2 regions of the Paenibacillus sp. DP01 genome follow, and region 1 is predicted to be linked to the other one. Evidence: a T-box and tRNA genes for the amino acid it is inferred to sense, from the RefSeq annotation. Region 1 holds a T-box; the other holds one or more tRNA genes.

Region 1 (3,647 bases):
TCTAATTTTTTGCCATCTGCTACGTTAATAAGCATACGGACCGTTGGATATTCCCCCGTTGCACTCACTGCTTTATACAGAATATTCGCGAATTGCTCCCTAGTCATGCGGGTGCTTGGATCAATATCCGGTGATAGAGGGATTTGGTGCTGGACTGCAATCCGATAGGAATCGGCATACCATGCGGAAGCCGGAATGTTTGCAAAGGAGCCCGTTGTAAAATCAGGCATAACCTGAAGATCCATCGCCCGAACAACCAAGTGTACTCCTTGTGCATACGTGAGCGTTTGATCCGGTGCAAACTTATCCTTGGTTATCCCTTGAATAATTCCTTTGTTCTGAAGTGAACTTACGATCTTCTCCTGCTCAGCTCCCTTTATATCACGAAAGGCAGAAGCCGACGTAGCCACAGCCAATGAACAGACGACAAGCAGCGCAGCTGCCACGCTTTTATTTTTGATCATGAGATACACCTCCATGTTTACTTTGCTTCTATACTTATGGACGCAATAAAACCATCAAATGTTTCAAATATGCACAAATTGGTTGCAAAACAATGGAATACCCTGCGATTAGTGTAACCCGTCTTGCTCTTTTCTGCTCATCATCTCCACACAAACCCAAAAGTGCCTATGATAGTTTTCCTTTTGCAGCGCCTTTTAGAGAAAAGAGCTGATTTGCAGTAATTTTAGCTAGCAAAAGCAGCAGTGTACCTAACAAAAATACCCACTTGTGGTAGCTTACATCTGGTTAGGGGCTTTCAGTCCAAGAAGTCGCAGTGTACTTGCCAGCATATCTGCAGTCTGTTCCGCCAACTGAATGCGCCACTGTCCACCATCGACAATCCTTTCCTTAGCGTAAAAACGGTTGAACGCCTGTGCTGTATCCAATGCAAATCTAACAATAACCGAAGGTTCCAGTTGCTGAGCAGCACGTATCAGCTGCCCGTGATAACGGTCCAACTGCTTAAGCAAGGCCCAACCTGCGTCACCCAGCATTTCATCCGAAACGATATTCAAATCAGGAGAATGCCCTTCTTGACCAAGGACGTTGTCACTGGAATTAGAATCAACCTCAGCGCGAGCGCGAGCTTTCTCCAGAAGGCTGCGTATACGCGCATGGGTATACTGAACATAAGGGCCAGTCTCACCTTCGAAGGTCAATGCCTCCTCCAACGAAAAATCCACTTCATTCAGACGGTTATTTTTTAAATCGCCAAAAATAATTGCGCCGATGCCGACGTCTTCAGCTATTGCCTCTTGTTCCAGCAAATTGGGATTCTTCTCCGTAATAATGGCTTGAGCACGCGCTACAGCTTCATCCAGCACTTCCTCCAGTTTCACCACCTTGCCGCGTCTTGTGGACATTTTTTTGCCTGCAAACCGCATTAAACCAAACGGTACATGCTCACATTGCTCTGCCCATGCCTCCCCTGCATGCTTGAGCACCGCAAATACCTGTTGGAAATGTAACTTCTGTTCCCCGCCAACGACATACAGCAGCCGATCAGCCTTCATCACTTCATGACGATAAATCGCTGTTGCCAGATCACGGGTGGGATAAATGGTAGTCCCATCCTTCTTCAAAATAAGACACGGCGGCAGCTGCTCGTCTTCCAGACGAACCACAAGGGCTCCATCACTTTCCTCCAGCAATCCTTTTGCTCTTAATTGGGCAACAACTGCCTGCATTTTATCATTGTAAAAGCTTTCCCCCAACACATGGTCAAACGAAATGTTAAGGCGTTGGTACATACGATCAAATTCACCCAGACTGACTTCAACAAAAAACTCCCATAGTTGTTGAGCCTCAGTATCCCCGTGCTCCAAACGTCGGAACCACTCGCGGCCTTCATCCTCCAAAGACGGGTCATGCTCAGCCTCCTGATGAAAACGGACATATAGCTTCAATGATTCCCCGATCGGATCCTGTTGTAGCTGCTCTTCATTACCCCATCTTTTATAGGCCGCAATTTGCTTGCCAAATTGTGTTCCCCAATCCCCTAGATGATTCACACTAATCGGTACATATCCGGTTTCACCAAGTATGCGATACAAGGCGGCACCGATAACAGTAGAGCGAAGATGACCGATACCAAATGGTTTGGCAATATTGGGCGAGGACATATCAATTACTACTCGCTGTCCATGCCCAATATTGGGCTTGAGAAACTCAGTCTTGCTCAATTCAGCTAGCATCGGTGGAATATGAACAGATCGATCCAATGTAATATTTACATAGGCACCCGATGCTGTAGCGGTTAGACCCGCTTCATGGCTTACTAGCTCTGCCAATTCCATTGCAATATGCTGTGGAGACTTTCGAAATTTCTTAGCCAGCACAAAACAGGGAAACGCCACATCTCCCCATTCAGGCTGCGGAGGCACCTCGAATAAAGATAAAACTTCTTTCTCCTCCAAGCCCGTATGAGCTAAAATAGCTTGGGTAGCAATCATCAACAACATGTTCCTCTCTCCTTCTTTTTATAGGATCTAACAAAAAAAAGCCCTCGCCTCTTGATATAATCAAGAGACGAGAACTTCGATATCCCCGCGGTACCACTCTTTGTAAATCGGTTGTGTGGATAAAGCTAGCTTACACAAATCGCGATTTCACTCCATTGACAAATAACGGTGTCAGCCGGGTTGATCTACTAGAAGTTCTTATCGTTGGATCAACCGTCTCCCGGGTGCGCTTCACATCGGATTTCATACCGGCTTCCACCTCTTCCGGCTCGCTGTAATGATACGGTTCCGTTGCTACTCTCCCGTTCCTTGACGTTAATTCCCACCATTATACAAACCTATTTAGTAGAAAGCAACCTTTTATTCCCTCTTCAGGGACTAGTTCTGTATATGTAATTACACTGCCACCAATTGGCGACAAGCCTCAACACAATGACGGCAGGCCTCTGCACAATGTTTGCAATGATTATGGGAATGCTTGCTGCATTCAGCAGCACATACCTCACAGGCTTTGGCGCATAGCTCACAGATTTCCTCGGCAAAATCCGTTCCGCGCTGCAACATTTGAGCAGCAAACCCACATATCTCTGCGCATTCCCTACTCACTCGAATACATTCACGCAGCATAGCTAAATCATATTCCTTCAAACTTGCTACATAGCATACATTGCAAGCGTTCATACATTCCAGGCAAGCATCCACGCATTTTTGGTATGAATGATTCATAATACATTACCTCCCAGTTGTTGATCCTGCTGTACTATTACCCGCTGAGCCTTGAAATTAATCAATTGATGTTCGCGCTTTCAACAAAATAAACCCAGAAAATCCCGACTTATGTAAGGAAGTGTACTATATTCCAAGGTGCAAGCGCAAGGATATTAATCACATAACTTTTTATCCCTCGTTGCTGACTTGCATCCAGTCGGTCATTCCTCTATTGTAAAAAAAGAATATGCTTAACCATGAATCAAGGAGTGAAGATTGTAATGAACATAACATCTGTAGAGGAGCACCGACGGGAGTCTCCCCAGCAGGTTAACTGCATGGTCGTGACCGTCTCTGATACACGAACCATGGAAACCGATACTGGGGGACGACTGCTCAAGGAACTACTAGAAACGAATGGGTATAAGGTTGTTCGATATGTTATCGTCAAAGACGACTATGAGGGTATCCGAC
Region 2 (3,647 bases), 2.1 Mb from region 1:
ATCTTTAGCAAATTCATCGTCCAATTCAGGAAGAACTTTGCGTTTCAGTTCATGAACTTTCACTTTAAATACAGCTTGTTTACCAGCGAGGTCAGCAGAATGGTAGTTCTCAGGGAACGTTACTTCAACGTCCTTGGAATCACCAGTGTGCAAACCAATCACTTGATCTTCAAAGCCAGGGATGAAGGTATTGGAACCCAGTTCCAGAGAATACTTCTCAGCTTGTCCACCTTCGAACTGTACACCGTCTACGGAACCGTCGAAGTCAATGATAGCTGTATCGCCGGATTGAGCAGCATCTTCATCAACGACAACCAATTCAGCATGACGTTGTTGCAGGCGCTCCAGCTCTTGAGCCAGTTCTTCGTCGCTTACTTCGATTTTGCTTACAGGCACTTCTACGCCTTTGTAATCGCCCAAAGTTACTTCAGGTTTAACAGTAACTTTTGCTTTGAATTTGAAAGTTTCGCCTTTAGCAAATTGATCAATTTCAACATCTGGGCTATCTACTGGGAAGATGTCTGTTTGCTCTACAGCTTGGCTGTATGCTTCTGGCAACAGGAAGTCAATTGCATCCTGGTACAGACTTTCAATGCCATAACGTTTTTCAAAGATAGGACGTGGCACTTTACCTTTACGGAATCCTGGTACGCTTACTTGTTTAACCACTTTATTAAAAGCTTTGTCGAGTGCAGCGGCTACACGATCCGCGTCTACCTCAACTTCAAGAACCCCAAGGTTCTTCTCTATTTTCTCCCAAGTTGCTTTCATTTTATGCTTTCCCCTCCAACAAAATCTTCACTTAGTTTTCATTACAATCAACGCACACAAAATAACCACTATAGTATATCTAACATTACTGTCTTTTTCAAGAGCAGCCCTTGAATGCTTTAACAGGTAAACGTTTCCGGTCATTAAGGAGTGTTCATTCCCGCCGCTACGAATAATCGCATCGACCGATATGCTTGCTCAAAACGGAAGCGCAGTGCATCTGTAATGCCATATATAGCGCGGGTTTCTTCTTCATTATTGTTCCCGTTCAAACTTTCCGAAACGGTCTGATGGAGTGCTGCTGCCCAAATATCCGGCATTCCGTCCTCTTCTACCAACATTGATCTATAATCTTTCGTACCGTACACGGCCATCACAAACTGTGACCACAGCTCCTGTGCAAAATAGAATAGTGTGGGCTCATGCACTTCAGTCTGGTCGGCTACCCGTTCCAAAATACGCATAATCGCCTCTGGAAACTCATCAGGCTGTAACGGAACCGTTTCAATATCGATTTCCGTCTGTTCATCACCCCGTCTGATTTCTATCGTTCCTTCCATTCCGCGGCGTCTCAATGTCTGTAGAACACGGAATTGAAGAAGAGGATGGATTTCCCGTTCAGTAATCCAGCGAAGCAAAGCATCGTCGATCTCCGGCAGTTCCAAGTAGGATAGCTGTTCCAAAGCTAGAATCGTCTGTTCGGATAACGGTTGATCCATAGCCATCTGCAAAAGCTTGTTACCGTAGCCTGCATTCTGTTCCTGCTTAAAACGTGCATGACGGCGAGCCAACTCAACTTCACTGACTTCGTCTTCTTCCACATTGTCCGTTACCGCTCCGCTGTCAGCATACTGTGGAAATGCAGCTTCCAACCATTGTGATAGAGCGTTCCATTCATCGTATTGTTTCTGCTCCTGTCCCTGACACTGCATCAAAAAGCGCAGCATCGCCATCGCCTCTCCGTAACGTTCGTTTTCAAGCATCACCGTAAGTTGAATTTGATAGTAGTCCAGTGTCTTCGGAAACAATACGATATTATTTTCTTTTGTCGTCACCTTGGAGTCCTTTATTTTCAAGGCACCCCCTCTCCTCCGCAAGCTAAAGTATTTGTAGATTATATGAGAAACAGCAGCCGAAGTTCAACCACTCGTCTTCAACATATTCACCTGTATTCTAACATACCCTTTTATAAGGCAAAAAAAACGATGTGTAGTCTGAATTTATGTGGTGTAGAGCCCAAATAAACGATAAATGCAAAATAAGACTTGAATCTTTTCCATCCATATGATATATTAATATTCGCTTGAATTTTATGTCCCAGTAGCTCAGCTGGATAGAGCAACGGCCTTCTAAGCCGTCGGTCGGGGGTTCGAATCCCTCCTGGGACGTATAGCCGAAGCTTCCTATTTAGGAAGCTTTTTTTATTTTCCAGCGAAATAGGACCCACCGTGAACGTTGGAGCCCAGCATCGTATTACAACCTATTTTAATGTAGAAAAGGCTGTTTCCGTAGCGCTGTTCGAGCGCTTGTCTGGGACAGCCTTTTAATCGAGGATATACCCATTACACCGCTTGACTGCGTGGAGTAGTAAGGAGTTTAATCAAATGAAATTAATATCTTGGAATGTAAATGGCTTAAGAGCCTGTGTAACCAAAGGATTCTATACTTATCTAAAAGAAACGAATGCCGATATTTTTTGCGTACAGGAAACGAAGCTTCAAGAAGGACAAATCCTCATGGAGAACATGGAGGAATACATGCAATACTGGAATTATGCTGAGAAAAAAGGGTATTCTGGCACAGCTATTTTCACCAAAATCAAGCCGCTCTCTGTGCATTATGGACTCGAAGAAAATGAAGAACCGGAGGGTCGAACCCTTACGCTGGAATTTGAAAAATTTTATCTTGTCAATGTGTACACACCGAATACCAAACGGGATTTATCCCGATTGCCATACAGGCTCGAATGGGAAGACCGTTTTCGCAACTATCTGCAACAACTAGACACTCTGAAGCCTGTCATCATTTGCGGAGACTTGAACGTGGCTCATCAGGAGATCGATCTCAAAAATGCCAAAGCCAACTACGGAAATGCTGGCTTCACGCCCGAGGAACGAGACCGCATGTCACAGCTGCTCAACGCTGGATTTATAGACACCTTCAGATATTTTTATCCTGATCGAACGGATGTTTATTCCTGGTGGTCCTATATGCCAAAGGTGAGAGAACGGAATATCGGCTGGCGGATTGATTACTTCCTCGTCTCAGAGCGGCTTCGTCCGCTTTTAATAGATGCGAGTATTGATTGCCATATTACAGGCAGTGACCACTGCCCTGTTATATTAGATTTGCAAGATATTTCCGCGTAATTCCGCACTAATACAAGAAATTAGGGTCTTAAAAAGCCGTCATGCTCTATTTTGCAGCATGACGGCTTAAATGAATTAAAGCAATCTCTCCAGATGCACCTCGATACGAGAAACCAGCCGGTCTCTCACATCCTGAGCCTCTTTTGGGTCTAATACAGCCTGGTTTATTGTCTTCTGTTCCTCATTGCTATAATGCAGTATATACTGTTTCACTATGCAGTCCGGCGCGTAAGTATCCATGCGACTTGTATTATAATACGTCACCTGGCAGCTTCCGAGAAAGCAGAAGGTTAACTCACCTGTAGCTGTGAACAGCCAGCCTGGCAACTTGGGCTCCAGCTTCAAGGTAAGCCCCCTAGAATCATAGCCAAATGGCTGCCCGCCTGTCATCATCCATAGCCACATATGAATAAATTCTGCCGTTGATCCACTCAGCCTCGCAATATAGCCCGTTCCATGCAAACTTGCATCAGGATTAGCACTGCTAGCAATAAAGGAACTGTTTTC

Evidence for each region. A T-box is a leader RNA that pairs with one kind of tRNA and senses whether it is charged. The one in region 1 lies ahead of argS (arginine--tRNA ligase), so its partner is inferred to be a tRNA-Arg.
Region 2: it encodes a tRNA-Arg, which carries the amino acid that the T-box ahead of argS (arginine--tRNA ligase) is inferred to sense. The anticodon was not compared.

The regions. Positions count from the first base shown of each region.
Region 1 is NZ_CP173059.1:2,323,446-2,327,092, reverse strand. Features, by position in the region: gene ACH59B_RS10560 (S-layer homology domain-containing protein) at 1-464, opposite strand, end outside; gene argS (arginine--tRNA ligase) at 741-2,465, opposite strand; T-box leader at 2,526-2,784, opposite strand; gene ACH59B_RS10550 (four-helix bundle copper-binding protein) at 2,862-3,191, opposite strand; gene ACH59B_RS10545 (molybdenum cofactor biosynthesis protein B) at 3,455-3,647, shown strand, end outside.
Region 2 is NZ_CP173059.1:4,382,562-4,386,208, forward strand. Features, by position in the region: gene tig (trigger factor) at 1-771, opposite strand, end outside; gene ACH59B_RS19205 (hypothetical protein) at 915-1,847, opposite strand; tRNA gene ACH59B_RS19210 (tRNA-Arg) at 2,086-2,159, shown strand; gene ACH59B_RS19215 (exodeoxyribonuclease III) at 2,376-3,140, shown strand; gene ACH59B_RS19220 (cellobiose phosphorylase) at 3,216-3,647, opposite strand, start outside.